Regions from separate parts of the Nocardiopsis sp. CNS-639 genome, predicted to be linked through region 2. Evidence: riboswitches for the same ligand, from Rfam matches in the RefSeq annotation. Region 2 holds a riboswitch; the other holds the start of a gene.
The links. A riboswitch is a leader RNA that binds a small molecule or an ion and turns the genes downstream of it on or off. The one in region 2 is predicted to bind thiamine pyrophosphate.
Positions count from the first base shown of each region.

Region 1 (7,174 bases), on a different contig from region 2:
GTCCTTGACCAGGACCCCGTGGTCGGCGAGGCGCTCGCACAGCTCCCGGCCCGAGGCCAGCGACGGGTCGACGTCGATGCCCGCCCACAGCCCGATGCTGCGCGCGGACACCACCCCGTCGCCGACGAACTCCTTGAGGCGGCGCTTGAGCACCTCGCCCAGACGGCGTGTGTTCTCCAGGTAGGGCCCCTCGGTGAGCATCCGCACGACCGTGCTCCCGACCGCCCCGGCCAGCGGGTTGCCGCCGAACGTGCTGCCGTGCTGACCGGGCTGGATGACGCCGAGCACGTCCTCGTCGGCGACCATCGCCGACACCGGCAGGATGCCGCCGCCCAGCGCCTTGCCGAACAGGTAGGCGTCGGGGACCACCCCGCTGTGCTCGCAGGCCCGGATCGTCCCGGTGCGGCCCAGGCCCGACTGCACCTCGTCGGCGATGAACAGCACCCGTTCGCGGTCGCAGATCTCCCTGACCCGGGGCAGGAAGTCCGCCGGAGGCACGATCACGCCCGCCTCACCCTGCACGGGCTCTATGAGGACCGCCGCGGTCGTGGAGTCGATGGCGGCCTCGATGGCCTCGGCGTCACCGTAGGGAACGGACCGGAAACCCGGCGTGTAGGGCCCGAAACCCGTCCTGGCCTCCGGATCCGACGAGAAGGAGACGATGGTGGTGGTGCGGCCGTGGAAGTTGGCGCCCGCCACGACGATGGTCGCCTCGTTCTCGGGCACGCCCTTGACCTCGTAGGCCCACTTGCGGGCCACCTTGATGCCGGTCTCCACCGCCTCGGCGCCGGTGTTCATCGGCAGGACCTTCTCCTTGCCGACCATGTCGGCGAGGGCGCTGACCCACGGGCCGAACTGGTCGTTGTAGAAGGCCCGGCTCGTGAGGGTCACCCGGTCGATCTGCCGGTGCGCCGCCGCGAGCAGGTCGGGGTTGTGGTGGCCGAAGTTCATGGCGGAGTACCCGGCCAGACAGTCCAGGTACCTTCTGCCCTCGACGTCGGTCACCCAGGCGCCACGGCCCTCGGCGATCACGACGGGAAGGGGTGAGTAGTTGTGCGCCGACCGCGCGCGTGCGAGCGCGATGTGGTCCGCGCCGGAGAGTGCCTCTCCACCGGGGTTCCCGGCGGAGTCCCGCTGTCCCAGATTCTGGGTGTTGCCCATCTAGCCGCTCCGATCACCATTGACCGATGTCAGACAGTTGATACCCACCGTCGGGCCGGATCGCGCCCCTTCGGCGGGAGGTCCCCAAGAGTTGAGCAGATGATCCGGTGAGCCCACAAGGGGTGGGGGAGATCACAGCCGGGGGGCGATGCCCGAAAACCCGGCCGGGAAACGCCGCGCACACCCTCTGAGCGGGGTCGTCACATCCATGGTGACCTGCGATAACGCCCCTGGTGACGCGCTCCACAGCCCCGACGGCGGTCGGGCCCTCCCCCGAGGGGTACGGTCGCACCAACAGCCACTCAGCCGCCGCGAGCCCCGAGCCGTGGACGGCCCCGTCGACCGTGCCCGGGAGGTCAGGCGTGCCCACCTCCGCGTCCCCGGACGCCCCCTTCTCCCTCTCCCACCTGTTCGCGGCGGTCGCCGAGGCCGTGCCCGACCGGACCGCCCTGGTCGCCGGTCCCCGGCGGCTCACCTACCGCGCCCTGCACGAGCGCTCGCTGCGGCTGGCCCGCCACCTGGTCGGCGCGGGCGTGCGCCCCGGCGAGCACGTCGCCGTGCTGGCGTTCAACCGCGCCGAGTGGATGGAGTCCTTCCTGGGAGTCCTGCGCGCGGGAGCGGTCCCGGTCAACGTCAACTACCGCTACGTCGCGGGCGAGCTGCGCCACGTCCTGGCCGACTCGCACGCGGTCGCGCTGATCGCGGAGGACTCGCTGGCCGGGGCGGTGGCCACGGTCCGCTCCGACCTGCCCCGGCTGCGCCACGTCCTGCTCGTCGCGGACGGATCCGCGCGCGGGACGCGGGGCCGCGACTACGAGGAGGCGCTGGCCTCGGCGCCCGACGACGCGGCCCTGCCCCCGACCAGCGGCGAGGACCACTACCTGCTCTACACCGGCGGCACGACGGGCTACCCCAAGGGCGTGCTGTGGCGGCAGGCGGACATCTTCCGCGCGGCCCTGGAGCGCCGCGCTCCGGGCACGCCCAGCGCCCGGACCCCGCAGGAGGTGGCCGAGCGCGCCGCGCGCTGCTTCGAGCAGCGCATGCTGGTCCTCGGCCCGCTCATGCACGCGGCCGGACAGTGGAACGCGCTGAGCATGCTGCTGTGCGGCAAGCGGGTGGTGCTGTCCACCGACCGCAGCTTCCGTCCGGACCGGGTGCTGGAGACGGCGCACCGGGAGGGCGTGCACGTGCTCCAACTGGTGGGCGACGCCATGGCCCGCCCGCTGGCCCGCCACCTGCTCACCGAACCGGGGCTGTGCCCTGATCTGGCCTCGATCCGCTCCGGCGGCACCCCGCTCACCCCGGCGGTGCGCGCGCTGTGGCACGCCTGGCGCGAGGACGTGTCCCTCTCCGACGCCTACGGGGGCTCGGAGACGGGCGTGTGCGGGTCGGCGACCGGCGGCGAACCGGCCGGTCCGGCGGAGGCCCCGTCCGGGGCCGCCCCCTCGGGCAGCCGCAGCTTCACCATGGGCGGCAGCATCGCGGTGCTGGACGCGTCCCTGCGCCCGCTGCCCCCGGGTTCGCGGGAGGTGGGGCGGATCGCGCGCACCGGACGGATCCCGCTGGGCTACTACAACGACCCCCTGGCGACCGCGCGCACCTTCCCCACCGACGCCGAGGGGCGCCGGTGGGCGCTGTCGGGCGACTTCGGGACCTGGGACGCCGACGGCTCGATCGCGCTGCTGGGACGCGGAAGCGCGGTGATCAACACCGCCGGGGAGAAGGTCTACCCCGAGGAGGTGGAGGCCGCGCTCAAGGCGCACCCCTCGGTGGAGGACGCCATCGTGGTGCCCTCGCCCGACGAGTACCTCGGGCAGCGGGTGACCGCGCTGGTCTCGCTGGCCCCGAACGCCCGTCTGGAGGAGGCCGAGCTGCGCGCGTACTGCCGTGTGCGGCTGGCGGGGTTCAAGGTGCCGCGCACCGTGCACTTCGTGGACCGGGTGCGGCGTACGGCGGTCGGCAAGCAGGACTACCGGTGGGCGGCGTCGGTCACCGGGGCCGGTGCGCCCGCTCCGGCCGTCCCGACCCTTCCCTGAGCCCGGTCCGGGCCCCAGGACCCCTGCCGGGCTCCGCGACGGGCCCGGGGCCGGACTCCGGAACGGGAGCCGGACCGTGCCGGAGACGGCGCTCGCGGCCGGGCACCCGGCCTCCTCGGCGGTCTGCTGCGGAACTCCGCACCGGGGCGGTACCGGACCCTTCATTTCGGGCACAGGGTCAATATGGACTTACCCAGCCGAAACAGGGGTTTCGCAGGCCGTCGGCCGCTCTGGACCCCCTCCGCCACCGCTAGACTGGCGTCGCCTGGTCCAAGGCCCCACGGTTTCCCCTCCCCCGCTCCGACCGGTTCGCACACTCCCGGCCGGGGCCGACCGGTCCACCCCGCCTCCGGTCGAGGCCGTGGACCGCGAGGACCACCTTTGACCCACCCCTCCACCCGTGCACACGGTGCGCGTGCGGTGACACCACTAGGACGGAGGACGGCGCGCTTCCCCGGGCCCCGCCCGAAGCGCTCCCAAGAACCCAGATGCCCAACTCAGTAGGCAGCTACATCTTCAACGCGGTGCGCGGCGGCGCCGTGGGCGCCTCGGAGGCCCTTCCCGGTATCAGCGGCGGCACGGTCGCCCTCATCGTCGGTCTCTACGACAAGCTCATCGGCGGCGCCGGCCACATGGTCAGCGGTGTCAAGCGCTACGTCACCGACGTCCCGCGCGGACGCGGGAGGGAGCGCGCCCAGGAGCAGTTCCGCCAGGTGGACTGGAGCGTGCTGGTCCCCGCGTTCGTCGGCATGGTGGCCTTCCTCGGTATGGCGGCCGTGGTCCTCGCCCCGCTGGTCGAGTCGTACACCCAGTACGCGTACGCGCTGTTCTTCGGCCTGGTCCTGGCCTGCCTGTGGATTCCCTACACCGGCGCGGGCCACAGGTGGCGGGCCTGGCACTACCTCGTCGCCCTGGTCTTCGCTGCGGGCGCGTTCTTCCTCACCGGCCTGCCCGGCGCCAACCTGCCCACCCACCCGGTCGTCGTCTTCCTCGCCGCGGCGGTGGCCGTCTGCGCCCTGGTGCTGCCAGGGCTGTCCGGATCCTTCATCCTGCTCACGCTGGGTCTGTACGAACCCACGATCAGCGCGGTCGGGGACATGGACATCGCCTACCTCTCGGTGTTCGCGCTCGGCATGCTCACGGGCCTGTCGCTGTTCGTGAAGCTGCTCCAGCACCTGCTGATGAACTTCCACCACATGACCCTGGTAGTCCTCACCGGCCTCATGGCCGGTTCGCTGCGCGCCCTGTGGCCCTGGCAGGACGAGGACCGCACGTTCCTGGCCCCCACCGACGTCCCGGTGACAGTCGGCCTGATGGCGGTCGGCTTCGCGATCGTGGCGGCGGCCATCGTCTGGGAGCGCCGCAAGCGCCTCCGGATGGAGGAAGCCGTACTCCACCAGACCCCCACCCACGTCTGAGAACGGGAACGACAACCGCATGACAACGAATCTGCTGATGACCGCGGCCTCGACGACGGACGTCGACGTCGCCCACGAGTACGAGGGGTTCATCGGGTGGGTCCTGAGCCTGATGACGACCCTGGGCGAACCCGGTGTCGGCGTGGCGCTGTTCATCGAGACCTTCTTCCCGCCGATGCCCAGTGAGGCGGTCCTGCCCGGCGCCGGGTTCCTCGCCTACGCCGGGCACATGAACGTGTGGCTCGCCATCCTGTGGGCGACGATCGGCTGCCTGGTCGGCGCGTGGGGCTTCTACGCGATCGGCGCGCTCCTGGGCCGCGAGCGCACGGCCTGGCTGGTCGAGAAGACCCCGCTGCTGGAGATCGAGGACTTCTACAAGGCCGAGCGCTTCTTCGCCCGCTTCGGCGGCGTCGCCGTCCTGCTGGGCCGGTGCGTGCCCCTGGTCCGCAGCTTCATCTCGGTGCCCGCCGGGATCGAGCGGATGCCCCTGTTCAAGTTCTCGCTGTACACGGTCATCGGCTCCGCGGTGTGGAACACGATCTGGATCGGCCTCGGCTACGTCTTCGGCCCGGCCATCGAGCCCATCCTCGCCCAGTGGAGCGGCGTGATCAGCAACATCGTGGTCGTGATCATCGGCCTGCTGGTGCTGTGGTTCATCCTGGCCCGCGTCTACAAGCGGACCAAGGCCCGCCGGACCGAGGGCACCTCCGCCTGAGGCGCCTTCCCCCGGGGCTCCGCCCCCCGTGAAACCCCTCCAGGGGTCCGCCCGCATCCCCGGGCGGACCCCTTCGCGCTTGTGTGGGTATCCTGCCCGGAACGCACCGACAACCACATAACGGCCGGGGCCGCCGACGCGGCCCCGCCAGGCGCGGGGTGCCGGGACACGTTCCCGGCTGAGAGCACACCCGTCGAACCTGCCCTAGTTAGCACTAGCGAAGGAACGCCATGAGCGCGTACAACATCGTGTCCATCGCCGGCAGCGACCCCAGCGGGGGCGCGGGCGTCCAGGCCGACCTCAAGGCCTTCTCCGCGCACGGGACCTTCGGGATGACGGTGATCGCCGCGCTGACCGCCCAGTCCACGCTCGGCGTCACCGGGGTCCACCCGATCCCGGCGCACTTCGTCGCCCACCAGATGGACACCCTCTTCGCCGACGCCGTCGTGCACGCGGTCAAGGTGGGCATGCTGGGCACCTCGGAGGTCACCGAGGCCGTGGCCGAGGCGATCGACCGCCACTCGCTGCCGAACGTGGTGGTGGACCCGGTGATGGTCGCCAAGAGCGGGGACCGGCTGCTGGAGGCCTCGGCCGTCGACGCGCTGCGCACCAAGCTCCTGCCCCGGGCGGACCTGGTCACCCCGAACCTGCCCGAGGCCGCGGACCTGCTGGAGGAGCCCGAGGCGACCGACCTGGCGTCGATGCGCGCCCAGGCCTGGCGGCTGCTGGAGCTCGGCCCGCGCCGGGCCCTGCTCAAGGGCGGCCACCTGCCCGGCGGGGAGAGCGTCGACGTCCTGGTCGCCCGGGACGCCGACCCGGTCGAGTTCCGCGCCCCGAGGGTGGCCACCCGCAACACGCACGGCACCGGGTGCACGCTGTCCTCCTCGATCGCGGCCCTGCTGCCGCAGCGGCCGGACGTGGCCGCCGCGGTGGGCGACGCCAAGGACTACCTGACCGAGGCCATCCGGCGCGCCGACGAGATCGACGCGGGCGGCGGGCAGGGCCCGGTGCACCACTTCCACGCCTGGTGGTAGCAGCGGCGTCACCGGACCCGTTGACCTGCGGTGCCGTGATCAGTCGGAGTCGTCGGCGCACACAGGGCGCACACTGTGGAGATCCCCGAGCCCGCTGGCGACCGCTTCGCGGGTCCGGTCCTCACTGTCAGGCCACAGCCCGGCGTAGACGTCCAGCGTGATGGCGGCCGAACTGTGGCCCATGCGCGTCTGCACGGTCTTGACCGACTCGCCGTAGCGGATCAGCAGGGAGGCGTAGAAGCGCCGTACCGAGTGCAACCCGGAGCGCTTCGGCATTCCCGCTTTGGCCATCGCCGGGGTGAGGACCCTGTTCCACTCCCAGCGGCGGACGGGGCCACCATTCGGCAGTGCGAAGAGCAGGTGTGCTGTCCGCCGCCGCGGCTTGTGGGGGTCGGTCCGATCCTCGATCTCTACCGGCCCGGCCGGGAAGGAGTCGAGATGGACGAGCATCATGTCCGCGGTTTCCCGCGTCAGCGGGATGTCCCGGTAGCTGGCCGGGCTCTTCGGCTGCGCTAGGTAGGCGACGTTGTCCACCGGGGTGACCAGTTGCTGTTCCACGCGCAGCACCAGGCGCTCGACGTCCAGGTGGTGAAGCTCCAGCCCGAAGAGTTCCCCTTGCCGGAGGCCGCTGCCAGCGGCCAGGAGCACGACGGCCTTGAACCGTTCGGGAACGCCTTCCACGACCTCACGCAGGGTCTCCATCGGCATGACGGGCTCAGTCACCTTTCGTTTCTCGGGGAGCCGGATTCCCCGGCAGGGCGTCTTCGCGAGGAGGTCATCACGCACGGCGGCCTCGAAGACCTGACGGAG
Region 1 covers NZ_KB906854.1:242,752-249,925, reverse strand. Annotated here, with positions in the region: gene rocD (ornithine--oxo-acid transaminase) at 1-1,161, opposite strand, end outside; gene G011_RS0100985 (acyl-CoA synthetase) at 1,524-3,197, shown strand; gene G011_RS0100980 (DUF368 domain-containing protein) at 3,686-4,615, shown strand; gene G011_RS0100975 (DedA family protein) at 4,635-5,330, shown strand; TPP riboswitch at 5,475-5,573, shown strand; gene thiD (bifunctional hydroxymethylpyrimidine kinase/phosphomethylpyrimidine kinase) at 5,561-6,364, shown strand; gene xerC (tyrosine recombinase XerC) at 6,404-7,174, opposite strand, start outside.
Region 1: it holds a riboswitch for thiamine pyrophosphate, as region 2 does, so the genes downstream of both, thiD (bifunctional hydroxymethylpyrimidine kinase/phosphomethylpyrimidine kinase) here and thiC (phosphomethylpyrimidine synthase ThiC) in region 2, are expected to answer to the same signal.

Region 2 (7,174 bases):
GCTGTGCGTGGACTCGGTGGTGCTGGGCATGGCGATGCTGGCCGAGCAGGACCGCTGGCCCGAGCTGAGCCACGCGCCCAACGCGGACGTGCTCTTGGTGCCCTGGCCGGACGGCTCCATCACGCGGTGCTTCACGGCCGAGCAGCTCACCGAGGCGGTCGCCGAAGCCGGTCTGGAACTGGAGTGGGTCAAGCCCCGCACGGTGCTGTCCGCCTCCACGGTGGAGATGATGCTGGCGCGCGACCCGAGGTCGATGGGACGCCTGGTGGAGATGGAACTGCGCGCCACGGAGTCCGACGACTACGTGGGCGTGCACCTGGTGGCGAGCGCGCGCAAGCCCGGCTAGGGCGGGGACGCCGCCGCCCCCGCCCCATCCCTCACCGGTGCTGCGCGGTCTCCTGGTCCGCCAGGGGCAGGTAGACCCGCTTACCCTGTTCGGCGAACTCCGCGGACTTGTCGGCCATGCCCTTCTCGATGGCGGCCACCGTCTCCAGCCCGTGCTCCTCGGCGTACCTGCGCACGTCCTGCGTGATCTTCATGGAGCAGAACTTCGGCCCGCACATGGAGCAGAAGTGCGCGGTCTTGGCGGGTTCGGCGGGCAGGGTCTGGTCGTGGAAGGACTGCGCGGTCTCGGGGTCCAGGGCCAGGTGGAACTGGTCCTGCCAACGGAACTCGAACCGCGCCTTGGACAGCTCGTCGTCCCACTCCTGCGCCCGGGGGTGCCCCTTGGCCAGGTCGGCGGCGTGCGCGGCGAGCTTGTAGGTGATCACACCGGTCTTGACGTCGTCCCGGTCGGGCAGCCCCAGGTGCTCCTTGGGGGTGACGTAGCACAGCATCGCCGTACCGAGCCAGCCGATCTGGGCGGCGCCGATCGCGGAGGTGATGTGGTCGTAGCCGGGCGCGACGTCGGTGGCCAGGGGGCCGAGCGTGTAGAACGGCGCCTCGCCGCACAGCTCCTCCTCCAGGCGCACGTTCTCCGCGATCTTGTGCATCGGCACGTGCCCGGGCCCCTCGATCATCACCTGCACGTCGTGCGCGCGGGCGATGTGGGTGAGTTCTCCCAGGGTCCGCAGCTCGGCGAACTGGGCCTCGTCGTTGGCGTCGGCGATCGACCCCGGCCGCAGCCCGTCGCCGAGGGAGAAGGTGACGTCGTACTCCCGGAGGATCTCGCACAGCTCCTCGTAGTGGGTGTACAGGAAGCTCTCCCTGTGGTGGGCCAGGCACCAGGCCGCCATGATGGAGCCGCCGCGCGAGACGATGCCGGTGACCCGGCGGGCGGTGAGCGGCACGTAGCGCAGCAGCACGCCCGCGTGGACGGTCATGTAGTCCACGCCCTGCTCGCACTGCTCGATGACGGTGTCGCGGTAGACCTCCCAGCTCAGCGCCGCCGGATCGCCGTTGACCTTCTCCAGGGCCTGGTAGATGGGTACGGTCCCGATCGGGACGGGCGAGTTGCGCAGGATGCGCTCGCGGGTCTCGTGGATGCGCTTGCCGGTGGACAGGTCCATGACGGTGTCGGCCCCCCATCGGGTGGCCCACACCATCTTCTCCACCTCCTCGGGAACGGAGGAGGTGACGGCGGAGTTGCCGATGTTGGCGTTGATCTTGACCAGGAAGTTCTTGCCGATGATCATCGGCTCGGACTCGGGGTGGCACCGGTTGGCGGGGATGACCGCCCGGCCCACGGCCACCTCCTGGCGGACGAACTCTGGGTCCACGCCCTCCCGGGCGGCCACGAACCGCATCTCGGGGGTGATGGTCCCGGCCTTGGCGTGGGCCAGCTGGGTGGTCGCGCCGCCGGACGGGGCGGACGTGTGGGCCCACTCCCCGCGGGTGGGGGCCAGGCCCCGGTGGACGTCGATGTGCGCGGTGTCGTCGGTGTACGGACCCGAGGTGTCGTACAGGTCGAAGTGGCTGCCGTTGCTGAGTTCCACCCGGCGCTGCGGGACGCGGAGGGTGTGCCCCTCGGGGGTGGCGACCTCCCGGTAGACCTTGCGTGATCCCATGATGGGACCGGTGGTCACCCGGTGGTCGGCGGTGGAACTGACGTCGCGGCCGTCGAGAGCCGTCATGGCATGCCTCCCTACGTCGGAATTACCCGAACAGGTTCTGCGGTCGGCGACACCGTTGAGTCGCCCTCTCAGCCCGCCATGGCGCGAGCTCCCGCGTTGCGTATGAAGATGTGGGGACGCATGGGGCGCCCCGGGCACGCGGGACCGGGGCGTGCCCGGTCCGTGTGGCCCCGGACACTCTATCCGTCGGCCGAGCGGGGCTGTCCACCGTCCCGGGGATAGAAAAGTGTCTCCCGCACGCCACCCCCGACAGCGCGGTCGGCTCGGGGCCGTGCCGCGCTCCCCTGGGTCAGAAGAGCGTCTGCGGCTCGTCTCCCCCGGTGTCGGAGAGCGGTTCGAGCAGGTCGGGACGGTTGTTCTTGATGCTGTTGACGTCGGTGGAGACCTCGTCCACCGCGAAGCGCTCGGCGGGGGTGTCCTGGAGCAGGTGGGCCAGCTCGTCGGCCCCGGTCGCCGGGTCCAGCCAGGCCGCCCAGTCCTCGGGGGGCACGACGACGGGCATGCGCTCGTGGATGTGGGCGAGTTCGGGGGCGGCCTCGGTGGTGACGACGGCGCAGCTCCACACCCACGCGGCGGGGTCGTCCTCGGCCACCTCCGGGTCGCGCCAGCGCTCGAAGATCCCCGCCAGGGCCAGGGGCCGGTCGTCGGGGTAGTGGATGGAGTAGGGCTTCTTGTCCGCCTTGGCCTTGCGCTTCTTGTGGTGGGGGTCGGTGACCGGCGAGGTGCTGGCCTGCACGGTCCCGTCCCTGCCGATCAGCTGCCACTCGTAGTAGGCGTCGGCGGGCAGCAGGCAGCGGCGGCGCCGGAAGGCCGTGCGGAAGGCGGGCTTGTCGGCGATGGTCTCGCTGCGGGCGTTGATCATCCGGTAGCCGATGTTGCGGTCCTTGGCCCAGGAGGGCACCAGTCCCCAGCGCAGGGTGTGCAGGGAGCGGGGCCCCGGCTCACCCCGGTCCTCACCCTGCGGGGGCGGTCCGAGCACCGCGTACACGGGCCTGCCGGGTGAGATGTTGTAGTCCGGGTCCAGCTCCTCCAGCGGCGGCCACGCCCGGGGATCGGTCTCCTCGGGAAGGGCCTGTTCGGGCAGGCCGAAGGCGAGCTGCAACTGGTGCACGTTCCGGGACTGGGCATAACGACCGCACATGGGTGTGATCCTACGGTCGAAACGGCTCGTTCTCCCCCGGAACACCCGTATCCGCCGGTGTTTCCCGCCCCGGGGCACCGGGCGCGGCTCGGGCGGCCCGCCGGTTCCGCCGGACCTCAGCTCGGCGCCGGCGCGACGGGCTCCCCCTCCGCGCGTCCGGGGCCCCGCTCCGCTCCCCCGTCCGCGTCCCGGCCCCGCCGGGCCCGGACCAGGCCGACCAGCACGACCAGGCCGCCGAGCGGGGTCAGCGTCCACGGCGCCCACGAGGAGAGGGCGCGCAGCAGCACCGAGCGCACGCGGGCCTGCTCGGCCTGGGCCGCGACCTGCTGCTCGGCCAGGACCAGCTGCGCGTACAGCAGGGGCGCCTCACCGCTGTCGTTCTGCGGGCGCAGGGTCTCCGCGCGGGTCTCGTGGGCGTTGACCACGATCCCGCTGACCGGTTCCACCCAGAACGTCCGGCTGACCTCCAGCCAGCGGGTGGCGGTGACCGTGCCCGTGGCCCCGGGGCGGAACAGGGAGGCGGGCACGGGGCGGGCCGAGTCGGGCATCTGGGTGGACTCGATCCACTGGCTGTACCGGCGCACCGGTACCCCCGCCACCTCCTCCCACTCCTGGAACTCCAACATCGGCGCGGACCGCACCTCGGCGTCGTAGAAGGGGTACTCGCCCTCCCCGTCCCCGGGCGGCCAGAAGTACACCAGCCCCGCCTGCCGGACCGCCCGGTCGCCGTCGACGTGCTCACCGCAGCAGTTGACCGCCCGGCCGGTCTCCCGGTCGACGATGACGCGGCGGCTCCAGTGGTCGATCATCCGGTCGGGCACGGAGGTGTCCACGGACATCTCCCACGCCGACCAGTCGCCGCCGTGCGCGGAGGCGTCCACCCGGGTGACCCGGCTGAGCTCGGCCGACTCCACCCACGACCACGTGGAGGTGTCCAGGTAACCGGCGTCCTCGTCCAGCATGCGGATGTCTAACTCGGCCTCGGCGGGCAGCAGGGCCATCCGCTCGTACACGTAGAGCGGGAGCAGGGCGGCCAGGGTGAGCAGGAAGGCGCCCACGGCCACCAGCAGGGTGCCGCGGGGCAGGGAGCGCCCCGGTCGGCGCTCGGGGCCGACCTGGCTGGGGGCGGCCTCCCCGACGCCGAGCGCGCTCATGTCCGGGCCTCCTCGGGGTCGTTCTCCCACCGGTCGTCGTCCGAGGGGCCCCCGTCGTGGGGAGCGCCGTCGGCCTCATCGCTCACAGGAGTGGCCGGGGTGCCGGTAGCGCCGTGAGACCCACTGGCCCCGACAGCATCAGTCCTGTATTCCTCAGGAGTCGCATGGGGACCAGCCGCACCGTTAGCCCCACCGGCCTCGGCACCATCAGACCCGTATCCCTCACCCGAAGCACCGTTGACCCCGGCACTATCAGACCCATGTCCCTCAGGAACCGCATGGGCCTTAGAGGCACCATTGGCCTCGCTGTTTCCCTCGGTGTCAGCAGCCTCGGGTCCTCGTTCCTCACGAACCCCACCAGTACCGCTGGCCTCCACAACCGCAGTCCCCTGCCTCTCGGGGACCTCATGGGCCCCAGCAGCCTTGCCCGTCCCGTCAACGACGGCACCACTGGCCACATCGGTCGTATCGGCCACACCGGCCGCACCACCGGACGGAGCGGACCCGTTCGCCCCGCCACCGGCGTTCGCAGCGGCCGCTCGGACACGGACCGACGGCGGATCGGCGTCGGCGTCCTCACCGTCGCCCGGCTGGCCCAGGGCCAGTACGAGCCGGGCCAACGCGGGCAGGCACAGCAGTTGTGAGACCCAGCCGCGCAGCGCTCCCCCGAACACCTCGGTCACCTCGTGGAAGGGCATGTACAGCGCCAGGTAGGTACCCGCGCCCATGGCCAGCCCGGCCAGCGCCAACGACACCGCCACCGGCCAGGGCCCCGCCAGAAGCGGCAGCGTCCGCCCGCCCATGGAGGGCCGTCCCGGCTTGGCGTGCCGCAGCCTCCGGGGCGCCCGGCGCCCCAGCCACCACATGCACACCAGGATCACCGCGACCAGGGCGGCACCGACCGCACCGGCCACCCACACCCCGTAGACCAGTCCCAGCGGCAGCACGACCCGCCGCCCCAGCCATCCGGGCCCGGCGTCGGGCAGGGCGCGGGCGCCCCGCGGGGCCGCGGCCCCGGCCGCCGCGCCCCCGGGCAGCAGACGCCTGGGCCACAGGGCGGCGACCACCAGCACCGCGGCCAGCGCGGCGCCCACGGCCAGGGCCCGGTGGTAGGCGGTGTCGGGCGCGTAGGTCAGGGTGACGGTGCCCGCGCTGCCCGCGGGCAGCACCCAGGCCTGCTTCCAGCCCTCCAGCCGGATCGGCTCCAGTGCGGCGTCAGCCCCCTCCAGGCGGGCCCGCCAGCCCTCGTTGAAGTTCTCGTTGACCACCAGCAGGCTGTCCTCGGCGACGTCCACGTCGAAGCGGCGCTCGCCCGGGCCCCAGGCGTGCACCCGCTCCACCTCGGCCATGGCGACCTCGGGGCGGTCCGAGACGGGGTCGGCGGACTCCACCAGCGCCGAGCGCACCTCGTAGCGGTTGCCCGGATCGACCACGATCCGGTTCTCGCCCCCGACCAGGTCCAGGTCGGTACAGCTCTCGTAGCGCAGCGGGCGGCCGGTGAGCTGGTCGGCGAGGGTGCCCCGGCTGATCCGCGTCTCCACCCGCTGGTCGTTGACCCGCAGCGTGGGGCCCAGGCCGCACGCGGTGGAGGCGTCGCCCTCGGGCAGCGGCTCCACCGGCTCCACCCCGGGCAGGGTGACGGTGCCGATCTCCAGGGCCTGCCCCTCGGGGCGTTCGAAGGTCACCCGCAGCGACTCCGCGGTGAACTCGGCGAAGTCCACCCGGCCGCTGCCGTCCAGCCACCCCTCGCGCACGGTACCGCCGCCCTCGACGGTCACCCGGATCGGCCGCAGCACGCTGTCGGCGCGCGGGAACTCCACCTCCAGGTGCCCGATCTCGGTGGGCGCGCCCAGCTCGATGTCGAGCCAGGGGTTCTTCTCCTCCGGGTCCGGGTACCAGACGGTGCTCTCGTCGTCGTCCAGCGCGCCCCGGCCCATCGCGGCGGGGTGCTGTACGGCCGTGGAGGAGGCCGTCACGTGCGGGTGGGGGCTGGCCCGGTTGGCGGCGTTCTCCGCCTCGCGGGGGTCGGTGAGCACGACCTCGCCCGAGACCGTGTGCGGGGCGGAGGCCGACTCCGCCGACAGCTCGAACGTGCGGTCCAGGCGGCGCGCGTCCTCGCCCCGCACCTGGAGGTCGGGGTTGCACACCCACACGTGCGAGCCCTCCATGCAGCCGGGCGCGGTACCGGTGGAGCCGGTGAACAGCAGCGTTCCGGCGTCGGCGGGGCCGGGGACCCGCAGCGTGCGGGCCGGTTCCAGGCCGGGCACGGAGATCGAGGCGACACCCACCCGGGTACCGAACCGGTACTCCGGCTCCCAGGCCAGCTCGTCCACGCGCACGCGCAGTGTGGCGGTCGCGCCGGGCGGGGCCGCCAGCTCCTGGGGCTCCTCGGTCTCGGCGACGGGCACCTGCGCCTCGCCGCCGTCGGTGACGAGGGTGACCCGGGAGGGCGGCGGCTCGCCGGGCAGGTGCTCGAAGGCGACGCTGAGCCCGTTCAGGTCCTGGGGCTCCTCGAACTCGACCTCGATCCACTCCCCCAGTGCGCCGGTGAAGGCGCTGGACCGCCAGGAGGTGGTGAGGTCGTCGTCGAGCGCGGCGTGCGGGGCGTGCCCCGGGTCGCGGTCGGCGGCGCGCGCCCCCGCTCCGCTCTCCGCGGAGGAGGCGCGCACCGAGGCGATCCCGACGTCCTCGGCGTGGGCGACGTGGTCCTCCCACGCCGGGTCGAGGACGTCGGGGGCGGGGACGTCGCGTTCGAGCTCCTGGTCCTCGGTGAGGGTGGCCGACACGTTGCGGCGCACGTTGGAGTA
Region 2 covers NZ_KB906857.1:194,471-201,644, forward strand. Annotated here, with positions in the region: gene G011_RS0108305 (class I SAM-dependent methyltransferase) at 1-346, shown strand, start outside; gene thiC (phosphomethylpyrimidine synthase ThiC) at 378-2,072, opposite strand; TPP riboswitch at 2,066-2,177, opposite strand; gene G011_RS0108315 (SOS response-associated peptidase) at 2,362-3,213, opposite strand; gene G011_RS0108320 (DUF3068 domain-containing protein) at 3,330-4,367, opposite strand; gene G011_RS0108325 (alpha-(1->3)-arabinofuranosyltransferase) at 4,364-7,174, opposite strand, start outside.